DNA from 4 places in the Paraburkholderia sp. SARCC-3016 genome. Region 2 is predicted to be linked to each of the others. Evidence: predicted binding sites of a transcription regulator. Region 2 holds the regulator's gene; each other region holds the start of a gene.

Region 1 (4,338 bases), on a different contig from region 2:
CGGAGAACTGGATTTCGATTACCGTCGGGCTTCGTGAGCCCCATTGGATTACCAGTTGCGTTAAGAGGTCGACTGAATCGCTGCGATCACGCGTGGCCAGGTATGGCTCAAGCTCCCTGCGATGCCGCAGCAGGAACATCGAGGCCTCGTGAGAGCTCTGCGGCTTCGGGTCGACCTGTTTTAGAAGCGCCTTAAGAAGAAGCGGGCCGGAGAATAGCGCGTCCAGCACGGCTTTCTGACTAGCGCTCGGCTTCAGATCACACCGGAATACGGACTCGACTAAGCGGTCTGATGAACCGTGCAGGAGGCAAACCTCTTTCGAGGCGGTCATCGACTGAAGGGCCAACTTCGAAGAGGGCTTGACTGCAAGCACTCTTGTCGCGGGCCGCGCAGGTTCCGACGGCGTCGCAGTCACCTTTTTCTGGTCAGACGCGCGCCAGCTCAGGATTCCTGCGTTCGCTTTTTGCCTCGGTAGTTTTCGTCTCTTTGTCATGTGCCGATCTCGACCGGACCTTCAGATGATTGTCTGTCTCATTTTTTCTAGGCGTTGCACAGCGACCGCAGCTCATCTTTGAATGCCGTGCTCTCTCCGTTTTCCTAGACGCTGATGACGCCGACGTCGGTCCGAAGCGATATAACGGCAATTCGCTGGCCGTCTTAAATCTATGCAGATCAGATAGCCTTTCTCAGATATTTGAAGAAGTTCGCCGAGCAATCAGAAAAAATCGCCGCGCTGACCGAGCAAAGCGTTGCCCCGGGGGAAACCGGCCTACTGCGATGTCATCGACCAGCGCCGGACGATGTCAAGTCAGCATTTCTTCTGCTTTGCTTTCTGTAGAGCGATGGCTATTGCCGTTTCCGTTTGCGGCTTGTGCTTTGCGGTTGGCGTCGTCGGATGCTCGGGTACTGCTGTGCTGAAGCGTCGCTGTCGGCGGCGCTCCTGAATAGTCTGCTTCGGATAGACGGCGGTACGTGTGCCGTCTGCTGCGACGTGGTACGTGGGTTTCAGAACAACGGCTTGCCGAACTACGGTGTCGTTCTTCAGATGGGTCTGCAGCGGGCGCAGTTCGAGCGGCAAACGGGAAGCTTCAATGCGGCAGATGCGCGAGAGCAGGCCACCAAGCTTCGGGGCGACGAGCAGGTAATTCGGTAGCGCGAAAATGAGCCGCTCTGGCACGCCGACGCCGAGCAGCGTCTCCTTGCCGCGCCGGATACGAATGCCGACGACGCGCGTTGCGTTCTCTCGCGCCGCTTCGTGCACGCGGTCGAAGTCGGACGGGTTCAGCAACCCAAGGGCGCTGAATGTCTCGCTCGACTTCGCGACGATGGCGCGGCACTCGTCGTCGCTTGAGAAAGAACTTACCGATGTCCTCTTGTAGCCCCACGTGCGTCTGGTATGCGTGGTGGATTTGTACATAGTCTCTCCCGAGTTCCCCGATGCCAGCGGGTGTCGCAGTGCCGGTGAATGTATCACCTCTTTCCTTTGCCAGCGCCTTGACACTTGGGTCTTCAAGCAGCGCCGCTCACCGCTGCACCCACATGTCGTCCCACATCTTTATGCGCTGCTCCTCGCTGCCCTTCTGCCTGCTGCCAATACGGCCCTGCGCTCTTTCGTCAAAAGGCGCGGATTTACTCCGGTCCGTTCGGCGCTGTCCCCAAGAGCCTTGTGCGACGCGCCTCTCGCGTCAGGGAGAGGCGCGCGATTGTTCCATGCGAGCGGGGCAATGGGGTGCTTGAGCATCTTCGGGCAAATCGTCGATGCAATCAATTTGACAAACTTATATTTAGCGAGCTTTTATTAGGAATGCAAAGCGGGGTGAATCCCGCCGTGGGGGGATTTTGGTGGTCCTTCACGACCTGTTAATCATCGCGGAGCGCCAATGATCGCCATCCAACGTCAGTGGCATCTGCATTTTGTTTTTGTTCTGACCGTCAATCGCCGCACGCATGTTCGGTAGCGCCGCCTGCACGTCTGGGCGCTTTGCCCACTCCGGCAGATCGTCGATCGTATATGTGAAGTACGCCATGGTCTGTGGCACCCCGAGCACCGTTTCAACGGGGTCCCAGTTGAGCAGCTTCTGCAGATGAGGCTTCCCATAGCAGAGTGCTCCGCGACTCGCGTATTTTTTCCCTTCGGCCGTGAGATCGTATTTGTGCCCAGGTACCGGCGCGCCGACGGCGTTGGGGACACTCACCGGTGTGGCGGAAAGAAGTCCTGCATCAACGAGCGGGCGACGCGTTTGTGCTCGATCACTGGAATCAGGTGCTGAGTCCGGCCAATCCAGTGCAACGGACGCGCACAGTCGCGGCCCCGACTTCAGACCGTCCGTCACCGCCGCTTCGAAATTCGTACTGTTCGGCTCTTTGCTGTTTGAACAGGCTGCCAGGATCAAGACGGAGGCTGCGGCGGCAAAGACAGGGAGGGTTGTGCGATTCGCTTTCATTTAATAGACCAGAAATTTCGACGTCCAGCATCTTACGTCAGTTGATTGCTTGGGGATAACAAACGGAGCACCGCCCGGCGGACTTGAGGACTTCCTGCGGTCTTGCGGCTCAATTCGGATTGCTGATTAAATTTGAAGAAGACCACAAACAGCGTTGGCGTTTTCTATCTGATGTTGCACCGGTGCAATAGAACGATCGTTCTATAAAGTGAGCTTGATCTCGGCGCACTGCGCTAGGCTATACTGTGTTTTTATACAGTACTGAGCGGGGGCAATATGTGCGCCGCCTTAATGCCTGAAGCGATCCATCCCGACCTCTGGAAGGGCAACCAGCTTGCACGCGCCGCGTCGCGAGTCGTGCCTTGCGGGGACGAAAGTCTCGCTGCCGAATTGCCCGGCGGCGGGTGGCCGCGCGGCGCGCTGACGGATCTGCTCGTCCAGCAGACGGGTTGCGGCGAACTCCGTCTGCTGCGACCGGCTTTTGAGCGCCTTGGATCGAAACCGATCGTGCTGCTGCAGCCGCCGCATGACGTCCAGCCGACCGCGTTCGCGTGGTGGGGCCTCGATCCGTCGAATTTGCTGACTGTGAAAGCAACAAAGACGGCGGACGCGCTGTGGGCCGCCGAACAGATTCTGCGCGCGGGCACCTGTGGCGCGCTCGTGTTCTGGCAGCAGCATGTGCGGCCCGAGGCGGTGCGGCGACTGCATCTGGCCGCGCAAACGTCTGAGTCGCTCTTTTTGATGGTGCGACCGCTCGCGACGACGCGTGACGCCTCGCCTGCCCCGTTGCGCCTCGCGATTCGCCCCGCCAAAGGCGGCGTCGACGTCCAGTTTCTGAAGCGCCGCGGCCCCGCCCGCGACGAACCGCTGTTCGTCGCCCTGACGCCCTCCCCGATCCTTAACGTAAAACGCAATGCAACTGTGGATAGGCGTCCATCTCCCGTTGTTGTGCCTCGAAGTGTTCCGGCCGAAGTGGTCGCATGAGCCCGATGACGGCGCAGGCCTTGCCGTGCTCGAAAAGGAGCGCGTCATTGCCGCTAACCCCTGCGCGCGCGTAGCCGGGGTCTGCATCGGCATGCGGCGCGGCGGCGTCCTGACGCTTGCTCCGGCGACCGTCACGCAGGAGCGCGACTGTGCGGCCGAAGTCAACGCGGTACGCGAGATCGCGACCGGACTGCTGAACCTGTCACCGCAGGTCGTGATTGCCGAGGAAAGCACGGTGCTCGTCGACGTGTCAGCGAGTCTGCGGCTCTTTGGCGGCATCCGGTCCGTACGTCGCATGGCTCGCCGGGTCGCCGACGCCATGGGAGTAACGGCCACGATCAGCGTCGCACCCACCGGGCAGGCGGCATGGCTGCTCGCGCGGTACCGCGGCGGCGTTGCGCTTTCGCATGCTTCGCTCTCGCGCGCCCTCACCGGACTGCCGGTCAGCCTGCCGACGCCCGCGCGACGTCATCTCGACTGGCTGACGGGCATCGGGTGTGAGACGGTCGGCCAGCTGATGCGCCTGCCCCGCGCAGGACTGAAAAAACGATGCGGGACGGCATTGCTCGATGTGCTTGACCGCGCCAATGGAGTGGCACCCGAAGTGTACGAATGGTATGAAACGCCGCCGACTTTTCAGGCGCGCGTCGAACTGCCCGATCGCATCGAGCACGCAGAAGCGTGTCTCTTTGCGGCCCGGCGGCTCGTTGTCCAGCTAACGGGCTGGCTGTCGCAGAAGCAACTTGCCGTCTCGCGCATCGCGCTGCTGCTCGAACACGAGCGCGGCCGCGATGCGATCGCACCGACAACGATCGAGGTGGCGCTCGCCGAGCCAACGTGGCGCGAGGATCACCTGATGCGCCTGCTGAAAGAACGGCTGAGCCGCGTCGAAATCGCCGCGGCCGTCATT
Region 2 (4,338 bases):
TTCCAGCCCTTGCAAGCGCAATTGCGGCGCACCATGATTGACTCGACGTCCGCGATCGGCGCGGAAGGGAGAAACGACAATGGCCAGCTACCAGAAAATTCTGCTGTGCTACGACGGCTCGCGCGAAGGCCGCAAGGCACTGCGCTGCGGTGCGGATCTGGCATTGGATCTGAAAGCGGAGACTCATTTGCTGTCGGTGGTCGACATGCGCTCGAGCATCGCGCAAAGCGCGGGCCTGCTGACCGACGTGGCGTGCGGCAGCTTCGAAAAGACCGCGCGCGACATCCTGCAGGAAGGCGTCGACTGGTTGACCGAGCGTGGCGTCAGGGCGCAAGGGCACTTTGCGTTCGGTCATCCGATCGATGAAATCGCGGCGCTCGCGGAAGAGCTGAAGGTCGATCTTGTCGTCGTCGGCCATCGCTGCCGGCATGGACTCTCGCGATGGTGGATGGGCGCGGGCAACACGCCGCTACTCGATCGCGTGTCGTGCAGCATTCTCGTTGCGTGTTCGTCGCCTGGCGAGGAGCAGTCGGCCGCAGCATGAGGCTCGCGCCGGCAGAGCCGGCGCTGCCTACTCGCCGAGATCGACTGCCGTAAGCTTCCACGTGAAGAGCCTCTCGCGATGGAAAATCGCGGCATAGCGCGTGTTGCCGACACCGTGCCGATACGTGACGACGAACTCGTTGATGCCGCGATAGCCGGCCGTGGTTTGCGGAGGTTGAGGCGGCTTCGAGCCGTTCGCGGCCGATGCTGTCGGTGCGGATGATGCGGCTGGAGCAGAGGGCGCAGCAGCGGGGTTGCCACTGTTTGACGGCGAATCGGACGACGAAGCGGACGACGAAGCCGACGCGTCCGGCGACGCAGGCGGGCGCTCGCCCGGTTCACCACGTGGCGGCATCCCGTTGAGCAGCGCGGCGACGCCGTCCGGCGTCGCATACGCGTCGACGAGCGGCCCGATCAACGCGACACCGATCATTGCGCCCAGCGCGGCGAGCGGATTGCCGTGACTTTCCGCGTCGATTCTGCGTCTTAGCAAGCCCCCGAGCTGTTCCTTGAGACTCTCGCGAAACGCCGGGAAATCGACGTATTCGTTGACTGTTGCTGCATCGCGCGTGTCGGCTGCGCGTTTCAGGCGGTCAAGTGCGATATACGGCGATGCATACGCGAAGGCCAGTGCGATCAGGACAACGATGACGACGACCGTGACCAGCACGGACCGCCTGACGCTGCCGGTCATCTTGTGATTCATGCGGCAACTGATGCGGTCATTTATCGCGCGTTTCGCGCAGCCTGTGCGAACCATCATCGTGCGGGACGTTCCTTTCATGGGGTGAACGGGGTGGTTTACCGTGGACCCCGTTCTGGCTGAAACGATCCCGCAATCTCATGTAGTTCATCGCGCCTCGGCCGTTCGCGACATGCGCGTTGGCGACATGCGTTGGCGACATGCGTTGGCGACATGCGCGTTGGCGATGAACGAGCGCGCTCACGCTGCTTGCGCGTGCTCCTCGGCGATGCAGCGGTCGATCATGTTGCACACGGCATCGACGGTGCCGACCATGATAAGCCGCGACGGCCCGTGATAAACACGCACCGGCGCGCGGCGTGCGGGCTCGGCGTTGAGCGCGGCGTTCAGCGAGACGCGTGCAAACGCCGGTAGCGACGATGGCAACGACGCGTCGGCTTCGACCACCGACTGCTCGTGCTCTTCGAAATCGAACAGCGAGCCGGTACGTGGCACATGCATCGCATCGAGCACGGCGCATGGCACGAGGTTGCGCAGGTGGCGCAGACGGCCGAACTGACGGAAGGGCAGCAAGCGGGCAAGGCGTTCCATGAATCTCTCCAGACGGTATCCGAAACTGAGCGAAACTGAGCGAAAAACTGAGCCGAAACTGAGCCGAAACTGAACGGAAATCCGCTGACACTCGACGCCAGATCAGCGGAAAATCACAATTCACCTGGCCGGATCAGGCCGACCGCGATGCCTTCGAGCGCGAAATCCGCACTGCCGGCCTCGACGAAGATGTTTTCGTAATCGGGGTTTTCGGCGATCAGTTCGATGCCGTTCGGCCGCCGCTTCAAGCGCTTGACCGTGACGTCGTCGCCAAGGCGCGCAATGATGATCTGGCCGTCTTTTGCTTCGCTGCGCTTTTGCACCGCAAGCAGATCGCCGTCGAGAATGCCGGCGTCGCGCATCGACAGGCCGCGCACCTTCAACAGGTAATCGGGTTTGCTGGAGAACAGCGCCGGATCGCACGCATAGTGCTGCGCGATGTGCTCCTGCGCGAGGATCGGGCTGCCGGCTGCGACACGGCCGACGAGCGGAAGCGACAACTGCATGAGCGCCGCATGCGGCAGCGTGAACTGATGAGGGGCGTCTTCCTGCCCAGCCAGCAGCCGGATGCCGCGCGACGCGCCGGCAGCGAGTTCGATCACGCCTTTGCGAGCCAGCGCGCGCAGATGCTCTTCTGCCGAGTTGGCCGAGCTGAAGCCCAATTCGGCCGCGATCTCGGCGCGCGTGGGCGGAAAGCCCGTGCGCTCGATCGCGCGGCGGATCAGATCGAAAACCTGCTGCTGTCGTGCGGTGAGTTTGGTCATGGCGCCACTGTATGGATGAACAGGTGACTGTATTTTTATACAGTATGCGGCGCTTTTCAAGCTTTACTTTAAGTTCGTGTGCCGATGCGCCCTCCGGCAAGCCCAGCCCTTTCAACGTCGAAAACCGCGTTCGAACGCGGTATTCGACCCATCGTTACCACTTTTGCGTATTAAAAAATGAAGAAACATTATTTTTAATGATGAAGCGCCGCAGATAGACTGGCTGCACATCGATATGAGGCCCGGCGGAGTAAGCAAATCGCGGGCGTGGGAAACAGCAGCGAGCGGAGAAAACATCAATGAACGGTCGGACTACGGGGTTTGCACATAGCGCGTCTGAGCGCACGACATCGGCGACGCCAAACAAGGCGGCACGGCGCGGGGCGACGTGGCGCTCGACACAGCGCGCGAAGCAATTCTTCGCTTCGCTGGCCATCGGTGCGGCCGCGGTGCTCGGTCTGGCCGCACAGGCGCATGCTGATACGACGCTGCTCAATGTGTCGTACGACCCGACGCGCGAACTGTACCAGGACATCAATGCGGCATTCGGCAAGCAATGGAAGGCGCAGACCGGCGAGTCGGTCACCTTCAAGCAGTCGCACGGCGGCTCGGGTGCACAGGCGCGCTCGGTGCTTGACGGGTTGCAGGCCGACGTCGTGACGCTCGCGCTCGCCTACGACATCGACGCGCTCGCGAACAAGGGCCTCGTCGACAAGGACTGGCAGAAGCGCTTGCCCGATAACGCCTCGCCGTACACGTCGACGATCGTATTTCTCGTGCGCAAGGGCAACCCGAAACACATCAAGGACTGGGACGATCTGGTGAAGCCGGGCGTCGCGATCGTGACGCCGAACCCGAAGACATCGGGCGGCGCACGCTGGAACTATCTGGCTGCATGGGCCTATGCGCTGCATCAGCCCGGCGGCAACGAGCAGACAGCGAAGGCGTTCGTGTCGAAGCTCTACAAGAACGCGGGCGTGCTCGATTCCGGCGCGCGCGGCGCGACGACGAGCTTCGTGCAGCGCGGTATCGGCGACGTGCTGATCGCATGGGAAAACGAGGCGTTTCTGTCGATCAAGGAGTTCGGACCGGACAAGTTCGAGATCGTGGTGCCGTCGGTCAGCATTCTCGCGGAGCCGCCCGTCGCGGTGGTCGACAAGGTCGTGGACCGCCATGGCACGCGCAAGCTCGCCGAAGCGTATCTGAAGTTCCTGTACAGCGAAGAAGGCCAGGAGATCGCCGCAAAGAACTTCTACCGTCCGCGTTCGAACAAGGTGCCCGCGGCGCTGACCGAAAAGTTTCCGAAGCTTAAGCTTTACACGGTCGACGATACGTTCGGCGGCTGGACGAACGCGCAGAAGACGCACTTTGCCGACGGCGGCGTGTTCGATTCGATTTACTCGCCGCAGTAGCACTCGCGCTGCGGCGGATGCAGTCAGGCAAGCGCGCCTTCGGGCGCGCTTTTGAGCGTGTAACCGAAATGCCTGTTGCGCAGTGCGCGCACTGTGCACAACAGCGACCGGGGCAAGACTTTTGAAAGAGTACCCAGCATGACGACGTTGACCTTCCGCAAGCCCAGTGCGTTGCCGGGCTTCGGCCTGACGCTCGGCATCACGGTGGCTTACCTGAGCCTCGTGGTGCTGATCCCGCTTGCGTCCACGTTCCTCAAAACGGCAACGCTCGACTGGAGCCAGTTCGTGCGCGCGGTCGGTTCGCCGCGTGTGCTCGCGTCATACA
Region 3 (4,338 bases), on a different contig from region 2:
AGGGCCGCGTCACCGCGCCACCTGACCGGCACGAGGCGCGCGGCGTAGAATGCGCGTCGGCGCTCCACGCCCTTGCTGATCCGTTCTCGGGCCGCGCCGCCCGTCACCTTGCCGCTTACTTTCATGTCGACTGCTGCTTCGCATCCCGCGCGTTTTCGTTCCAAAACCCTGACCGCCGCGCTCGCGTTTTTCTTCGGCTCGCTCGGCGCGCACCGTTTCTATCTGTACGGCGCGCGCGACCTGTTCGGCTGGGCCCACGTTATCGGCACGCTGATCGGCATACCGGGCGTCCTGCTGCTGATGGCGACCGAACGCGCATCGATACCCGGCTGGGTGCTCGTCGTGCCTGGCGCGATCTCGCTGCTTGCCGCGTTTCTGGCGGCGATCGTCTACGGACTGCGCCCCGACGAGAAATGGGATGCGCAGTTCAATGCGCACACCGGGCGCGACAGCGAGTCCGGCTGGACTGTCGTCTTCGTCGTGATCTTTTCGCTGCTGGTCGGCGCGTTCCTGCTGATGACAGGCCTCGCAATCACGTTTCAGACCTACTTCGAATCGCAAGTCGAAGCCGCGAAGTCGATTTCGCAATAATCGCCGCGCCTTAGCCGCCTTAGCCGCCCTCGCCTAGAACAGATCGAGTTGCCCGTCATCGGCCGCCCGCCTCGGCGGCGGCTCGACCCGGCGAAACTGCGACATATCGAGAATGCCGTGCTGCCGCGCATTCAGCCCCAAGCGCCGCGTCGCCTTCGCAAAACGCTGCTTCAGCAAATCGGCCCACAGCCCCTCGCCTTTCATCCGGTGCGCAAACGACGAATCGTAGTCCTTGCCGCCGCGCATATCGCGCACACGGCTCATCACGCGATCCGCGCGGTCCGGAAAATGCGCGGCGAGCCAGTCCTTGAAGAGCGGCGCGACTTCCCAAGGCAAACGCAACACGATATAGCTCGCGCTCGTTGCGCCCGCTTCGGCGCACGCTTCGAGGACGCGTTCCATATCGGGTTCGGTGACGAACGGAATGATCGGCGCGATGCTGACGCCGACCGGCACGCCGGCGTCGGCGAGCGTGCGAATCGTGCGCAGACGCCGCGCGGGCGTTGCCGCGCGCGGTTCGAGCGTGCGCGCGATATCGGCATCGAGCGTCGTAATCGTGATCGCGGCCATCACCTGGCCGCGCTCGGCCATCGGCGCGAGCAGATCGAGTTCGCGCTCGATCAGCGACGACTTCGTGATGGCCGCAAACGGATGATGACGGTCGTGCAGCACCTCGATCACGCGGCGCGTCAACCGCAGATCGCGCTCGACCGGTTGCCACGCGTCCGTATTGACGCCGAGCGCGATCGGTTCCGGCACATAGTTCTTCTTCGAAAGCTCGCGCGCGAGCAGTTCGGGCGCATTGACCTTCGCGTAGATCCGGCTTTCGAAATCGAGCCCCGGCGACAACCCGAGATACGCGTGCGTCGGACGTGCGAAACAATAGATGCAGCCGTGTTCGCAGCCGCGATACGGATTGAGCGACACGCTGAACGGGATATCGGGCGACGCGTTATGTGTGAGGATGCTCTTCGCGTATTCGTCGAACACCTGAGTGCGCAGCGCCGGACCTTCGTCCTCCTCTCGCCGCTCGGCAGACGGAGTCCAGCCGTCGTCGACGGCTTCGCGCTGATCCACTTCGTAGCGGCCTTGCAGATTCGTCACTGCGCCGCGGCCCTTGCGCGGCACCGGCGGCGCAACCGGATATTCATACGACAAATCGCACGAAGCATCGGACGGAGAGGCTTCAGACGAAGCGCCGGCAAAGGCATGCGAAGGATAAGAATCGGGGTCGGCGTTGTTCACAGGTGTACGTCGAAAGCGGCGAATACCTGTACAAATATACAGTGTTTACGCGGTTTGTCGAGCGACCGCGCGCACACCGCCAACCGAGCCGGTAAGCAGGGCGCCCGGCTGGGCCGATCGATCGATCAATCGCCCACGGCAATCGTCAGCGTCTCCTTGATCTCCTCCATCACGACATAGCTTTTCGACTGCACCGCGCCGGGCAGTTGCAGCAGAATGTCGCCGAGCAGCTTCCGGTAGTCGGCCATTTCGCCGATGCGCGCCTTGATCAGATAGTCGAAGTCGCCCGACACGAGGTGGCATTCGAGCACTTCCGGAATCTTCTGCACCTCGCGCCGGAACTGGTCGAACATGTTGCCGCTTTTGTGATCGAGCGTGATTTCGACGAATACAAGCAACGCCGCGCCGAGTTCGGCAGGATTGACCCGCGCGAAATACCCGGTGATCACGCCGTCGCGCTCCATGCGTTTGACGCGCTCGATGCATGGCGTGACCGACAGCCCCACCTGTTCGGCCAGATCCTTCATCGCGATGCGACCGTCCAGTTGCAACACTTTCAGAATCTTGCGATCGATCTTGTCGAGCGCGCGGACCGGCTGACGCTGCGTTCTCATCGCTATGGTCTCTTGACGACTATTTATTACTGAAATTTGAAAAAATACGATAACAAAACCTGCATCGACGTCAATAGTATAGCGGTTAACACTGGACACTCCGCGTGTCGCCTTGTTATTCCGCTGTCAGCCTGAATTTTCCGGCGAGCGTCAGCGAATCGACACACAGCATGAAGACGCGGCGTGCCTCGAAAACTACTGGGAGTCGAGCAATGCGTGTAGTCGTCTTAGGCAGCGGCGTCGTCGGCGTGACGAGTGCTTATTATCTCGCCCGCGCGGGCCACGAGGTCACGGTGATCGATCGCGAAGCGGGCCCGGCGCTCGAAACGAGCTTTGCGAACGCGGGGCAGATCTCGCCCGGCTATGCGTCGCCGTGGGCCGCGCCCGGCGTGCCGCTGAAAGCCGTGAAGTGGATGTTCCAGAAGCACGCGCCGCTCGCCATCCGTCTGGACGGCACGCAATTCCAGCTGCAATGGATGTGGCAGATGCTGCGCAACTGCACGTCCGGACGCTATGCGGTCAACAAGTCGCGCATGGTGCGCCTCGCCGAATACAGCCGCGATTGCCTGCAGGCGCTGCGCGCCGAGACGGGCATCCACTACGAAGGCCGCACCGGCGGCACACTGCAACTGTTCCGCACGCAACAACAGCTCGACGGCGCGGCCAAGGACGTCGCAGTGCTCGAAGAAGCGAACGTCCCGTACGAACTGCTGATGCCGGCCGATCTCGCGCGCGCCGAGCCGGCGCTCGCCGCCACCGCGCACAAGCTGACCGGCGGCCTGCGCCTGCCCGGCGACGAAACGGGCGACTGCCAGCTGTTCACCACGCGCCTTGCCGCGCTCGCCGAACAGATCGGCGTGCGCTTTCGTTTCAACACGCCGACCGACGCGCTGCTGATGGACGGCGGCCGCATCGGCGGCGTGAAATGCGGCAAGCAAACCGTGCATGCCGATGCATTCGTCGTCGCGCTCGGCTCTTACTCGACGCAGTTCCTCGCGAATCTGATCAAGATTCCTGTCTATCCGCTGAAGGGCTATTCGATCACCGCGCCCGTCGTCAATCCGGCGGCCGCGCCGGTGTCGACCGTGCTCGACGAAACGTACAAGATCGCGATCACGCGTTTCGATGATCGGATCCGCGTCGGCGGCATGGCCGAGATCGTCGGCTTCGACAAGCAGCTCAGGAACGCGCGCCGCGAAACGCTCGAGATGTGCGTGAACGACCTGTTCCCCGGCGGCGGCGACACTTCGAAGGCGACGTTCTGGACCGGTCTGCGCCCGATGACGCCGGACGGCACGCCGATCGTCGGCCGCACACCGATTTCGAACCTGTTCACGAACACCGGTCACGGCACGCTCGGCTGGACCATGTCGTGCGGTTCAGGCCAATTGCTTGCCGATCTGATTTCGGGCCGCAAGCCCGCGATCCAGTCGAACGATCTCTCCGTGCATCGCTACGCTCGCGAGTTCGGCAGCACGCCGCGCCCGGCTTACGCGTAAGCGGCGCGACGGCACGCGCCGGCCCTTCGTTTGCGCGGCTGGCCGCGCAGCGCAATGAAAAGACGGCGCCTCGTTTGCACGCGAGGCGCCGTCTTTTTGTCGGCCAGGCCTGTTGCCGCGCGGGCAGCCACGCCCACTCCCGATCAGAACTGATCGGTTGAAAGTCCGAGCACACCCTCGTCGCCTCGCGCGCTGACGATCGACGTTTCGAGCGCCGCCGCCTGCGGCAACACATGCTCGGCATAGAAACGCGCCGTGGCGATCTTCGCATCGAAGAACGAGGGATCTTCGTCGCGCTTGCGTGCGGCGACGAGCATCGCACGCGCCATCTGCCAGCCGCCGAGCACGATGCCCGCAAGTTTCAGATACGGCACGCTGCCCGCGAACAC
Region 4 (4,338 bases), on a different contig from region 2:
CTGCCCCGCCGTTTTGCCGCGCGCTTCCGTTCGCGGTGTTCCACACGTCGCCGGTAAATGCCTGGATCGCCGCGGTCGGCACGACCGCGCAAAGCTCGGTGAGATGCGTGCAGCCAACGGTGCCGCCGAGCAGACGCGCGGCGTGACGACGGAAGTTATCGAGGAGATTGAGCCCGATGAGGGCCCGGTAGGCGGGATTCGATGCTTCGCAGAGACCCGGATACGGAACCCAGGCCGACGACGCTTCCGCGTCGACGACATTGAGCTTGCGATCGATCGTGATGCGAAGCCAGAGTTCATGGATCGGCAGGCCATTGGGCCGGACGCCCGACGCCAGCACAGTGTCGCGCGGCTTGACGTCGGTGAGGCACGCCTCGATATCCCACAAGCCATCCGCACGCTCAAAGGCATCCGCTCGGATTGCGCGAGCATGGCGCAATTGACGGGACACAGGCGGGGAAAGCGGCATGCGAGGGGACAGGAGGCCGGATTTGGAAACCAGCGGATTTTAGCATATTGAGTTTTGGCGCTCCGGCTTGTCCCGTGCGGATCGGACACGCTTGTCCGGGCGGCGTTCGGCATCGCCATGCTGGATTGGAGGATTGCAACGCCCGATTGCCTGACGGCGCTTCAGTCTTCGTCGGAACCCTTGAGAACTTTAGAGACGACCGTTTGCGAAAATCCACGCGAGACGAGAAAGCGCGCCTGCTTTGCGCGCTCCGCGGGCGTTTCGGCAAGCTGCCCATATTTCCTTTGCCAGACGGCGCGGGCGCGCGCGAGTTCGGTTTCGCGCAACTGGGCGGCGGTTTCTTCGATCAGCGTCGAGCCGACGCCTTGCCGCTTCAACTCGCCGACGATGCGATTCGCGCCGAGCCGCGCTGCACGCCGATGCACGAGACTTTCGGTGAAGCGCGAGTCGGAGAGCCAGCCTTCCTGCTCGAGTGAGTCGAGCAGTGTGTCGAGCGAATCGCCTTCGTCGACGAACGGTTGTAGTTTGCGGGACAGTTCCGCGCGGCTGTGCTCGCGTCGCGACAGGTAGCCAAGCGCGCGGCCTTTCAACGAGCGCGTCGGGCGCTGGCGTTGCGACGCGGCGGACGTTGAAGCAGTTGCGCCGTCGTCAGGTTGCCGCCGTGAACGTGTGTAGGTGGTTTCGCCTTCGGTCGAGGCGGCGGGGCCGGAAGCACCGCCTGCGCGACGAGAACCGAAGCGCGGACCGGACGGGATAGCAGGCCCACGGCCGGCTGCGCGGTCATGTGCGTCAAACGACTCGAAGGGATCGAATGGCGGATCGAATGCCGGATCCAATGGCGGATCGAGTGCCGGCGCGGTCGGGAGAGCGGACGCCGGAGCGGATGCGTCGACAGGGGAATCCCCCCTGTCGAATGGGCCGCCATCATCATGTCTGGAACCGGCATGTTCAATGCCGGCATTGCCAGACTCAGACCCCGGTCGGCCCTTGCGCATCACGCGGTGCTTACTCCTCGTCTGCGACTTCCGCGTCGGCGTCTGCGCCGATCACTGCATCGGCCGGCATCGCGTTGACGCCGAGCGACTCGCGAATGCGGTTTTCGATTTCGCGCGCGATGTCCGGGTTCTCGCGCAGGAATTCGCGCGCGTTGTCTTTACCCTGACCGATACGCTCACCGTTGTAGCTGTACCAGGCGCCCGCCTTGTCGACGATTTTCGCCTGCACGCCCAGATCGATGATTTCACCCTGACGCGAAATACCCTCGCCGTACAGGATGTCGAAGATCGCTTCGCGGAACGGCGGCGACACCTTGTTCTTCACCACCTTCACGCGCGTTTCGTTGCCGATCACTTCGTCGTTCTTCTTGATCGAACCGATGCGGCGAATGTCGAGACGCACCGACGCGTAGAACTTCAGCGCGTTACCACCGGTGGTGGTTTCCGGATTGCCGAACATCACGCCGATCTTCATGCGGATCTGGTTGATGAAGATAACGAGGCAGTTCGTGCGCTTGATCGTGCCCGTGAGCTTGCGCAGCGCCTGCGACATCAGTCGCGCTTGCAGGCCCGGCAGCGAATCGCCCATTTCGCCTTCGATTTCGGCCTTCGGCACGAGTGCCGCGACGGAGTCGATGACGATCATGTCGATCGAACCCGAGCGTACGAGTGCGTCCGCGATTTCGAGCGCCTGTTCGCCCGTATCGGGCTGCGACACGAGCAGGTCCGACACATTGACGCCGAGCTTGGCGGCGTATTGGATGTCGAGCGCGTGTTCCGCATCGATAAACGCCGCGGTGCCGCCGAGCTTTTGCATTTCAGCGACGACTTGCAGCGTCAGCGTGGTCTTACCCGACGATTCCGGCCCGTAGATTTCGACTACCCGGCCGCGCGGCAGACCGCCGACGCCCAATGCGATATCGAGGCCGAGCGACCCGGTGGAAACCACCTGAATGTCTTCGACTGCCTCACCTGCGCCGAGCCGCATGACCGACCCTTTGCCGAACTGCTTTTCGATCTGCGCGAGCGCGGCAGCAAGCGCCTTGCTCTTTTCAGCCGTCAGTCCAGCCGAGCCTTTCTTGCTTTCTTCCATGAATCGTCCTTTGCTATGATGAACGGCGCCTGTGCAGGCTGTGCGCGCCCCTCCCTATAGATACAATCCGGGCGGCACGTCAGACGCAGATACTGTATAAAAAAACAGTGGTTTTGGCAAGCCAAATTAACCGCCGGTTAGCGCAATTCCAACGAAATATGCGCGCGTGTACGCCTGTGTAAACACGCATGGCCAATCGGATACCAATCCCACCACAATCAGGTTTCAAGAGACGCTGTGTGCCGGACTCACCGGTACCGGCATGCCTGCCAGCGCATCATGCGAATTCTTATTGCCGAAGACGACAGCATACTCGCGGATGGTCTGATTCGATCACTCCGCCAATCGGCATACGCCGTTGATCATGTGAAGAACGGCGTCGAGGCGGATACCGCGCTGTCGATGCAGACGTTCGACCTGCTGATTCTCGATCTCGGCCTGCCGCGCATGTCCGGGCTCGAGGTGCTGCGCCGCCTGCGCGCGCGCAATTCGAACCTGCCGGTGCTGATTCTGACCGCCGCCGATAGCGTCGACGAACGCGTGAAGGGCCTCGATCTCGGCGCCGACGACTACATGGCCAAGCCCTTCGCGCTCAACGAACTCGAAGCACGCGTGCGCGCGCTCACGCGGCGCGGCGCGGGCGGCGGTCCGACGGTCGTGCGGCACGGGTCGCTGTCGTTCGATCAGGTTGGGCGCATCGCCTATGTGAACGAGCAGGTCATCGATCTGTCCGCGCGCGAGCTCGGGCTGCTCGAAGTGCTTTTGCAGCGGATCGGCCGGCTCGTGTCGAAGGAACAGCTCGTCGATCATCTTTGCGAATGGGGCGAGGAGGTCAGCAACAACGCGATCGAGGTCTACGTGCACCGGCTGCGCAAGAAAATCGAGCCGAGCGGCGTGCGCATCATCACGGTGCGCGGCCTTGGCTATTGCCTCGAGAAAGCCGCGCCGGCACCGGCCCAGCCGGCGCCCGCGCAACAGCGACCGGCGCACGCCCAACAACAAGCACAAGCACCGGCGCAGCAGCAAACCGCAGCCGCTCCAACGTCCGACCCCGCCGCATCGGCCGCGATGCCGGCGAGTCATCACTTCAAGTAAGCCGAAACCAGCGCCATGTCCGCCCGCGCAGATCGCGCCACGGCTGCTCCGGCGCACGCGGCGAACTTCGACGAGGACCGCGACGCGCGCTACGAGAACCCGTTCGCGCCGCCCGACGAAACCGAAGCGGCCGCCGAGACGCGTCCCCGCTCGCTGTTCGGCGAAATTCTGGACTGGATGCTCGCGCCGCTGCTGCTCTTGTGGCCGATGAGCATCGCTGTGACTTATCTGGTCGCGAAGTCGATTGCCAATGCGCCGTTCGATCGCGCGCTCGAAACCGATGCGTACGTGCTCGCGCGGCAGATCCAGCCGGTCAACGGCGTGGCCGAACTGAAGCTGCCCGATGCGACGAGCGACTTCCTGCGCGCGGACAATATCGATCGCGTGTTTTACCAGGTGCTCGGCACACGCGGCGAACTCGTGGGCGGCGAGCGCGACATGCCGCTGCCGCGCGAGGACGACCGGCCGCAGCCGGGCATCGTCGAATTTCGCGACGACGTGCTGCACGGCAACGACATCCGCGTCGCCTATACGACCGTCGGGTTCCCGCAGACGGAAGGCGCACAGCCCGTGCTCGTGCAGGTCGCCGAGACGCTCGACAAACGCAGCGCGCTGGCCAACGACATCATCAAGGGCGTGATCCTGCCGCAGTTCGTAATTCTGCCGCTCGCGATCGTGCTGGTCTG

Evidence for each region. Region 2 encodes LexA, which represses DNA repair genes until DNA is damaged. Its sites were predicted from a motif close to ACTGTATNNNNATACAGT; they were not measured.
Region 1: the regulator LexA is predicted to act here: its motif matches at 2,687-2,704, upstream of imuA (translesion DNA synthesis-associated protein ImuA).
Region 3: the regulator LexA is predicted to act here: its motif matches at 1,862-1,879, upstream of QYH69_RS32100 (PA0069 family radical SAM protein).
Region 4: the regulator LexA is predicted to act here: its motif matches at 2,649-2,666, upstream of recA (recombinase RecA).

What each region holds. Positions count from the first base shown of each region.
Region 1 is NZ_JAVHZD010000022.1:30,195-34,532, forward strand. Features, by position in the region: gene QYH69_RS21720 (hypothetical protein) at 1-493, opposite strand, end outside; gene QYH69_RS21725 (hypothetical protein) at 809-1,513, opposite strand; gene QYH69_RS21730 (hypothetical protein) at 1,851-2,444, opposite strand; gene imuA (translesion DNA synthesis-associated protein ImuA) at 2,721-3,428, shown strand; gene QYH69_RS21740 (DNA polymerase Y family protein) at 3,358-4,338, shown strand, end outside.
Region 2 is NZ_JAVHZD010000007.1:72,275-76,612, forward strand. Features, by position in the region: gene QYH69_RS09115 (universal stress protein) at 80-544, shown strand; gene QYH69_RS09120 (DUF2939 domain-containing protein) at 572-1,249, opposite strand; gene QYH69_RS09125 (hypothetical protein) at 1,487-1,837, opposite strand; gene lexA (transcriptional repressor LexA) at 1,951-2,601, opposite strand; gene QYH69_RS09135 (sulfate ABC transporter substrate-binding protein) at 2,901-4,013, shown strand; gene cysT (sulfate ABC transporter permease subunit CysT) at 4,152-4,338, shown strand, end outside.
Region 3 is NZ_JAVHZD010000045.1:42,148-46,485, forward strand. Features, by position in the region: gene QYH69_RS32095 (NINE protein) at 124-591, shown strand; gene QYH69_RS32100 (PA0069 family radical SAM protein) at 625-1,749, opposite strand; gene QYH69_RS32105 (Lrp/AsnC ligand binding domain-containing protein) at 1,962-2,450, opposite strand; gene QYH69_RS32110 (D-amino acid dehydrogenase) at 2,621-3,949, shown strand; gene QYH69_RS32115 (acyl-CoA dehydrogenase) at 4,093-4,338, opposite strand, start outside.
Region 4 is NZ_JAVHZD010000001.1:133,124-137,461, reverse strand. Features, by position in the region: gene QYH69_RS00605 (DUF2889 domain-containing protein) at 1-469, opposite strand, end outside; gene recX (recombination regulator RecX) at 631-1,467, opposite strand; gene recA (recombinase RecA) at 1,475-2,557, opposite strand; gene QYH69_RS00590 (response regulator transcription factor) at 2,837-3,652, shown strand; gene QYH69_RS00585 (sensor histidine kinase N-terminal domain-containing protein) at 3,668-4,338, shown strand, end outside.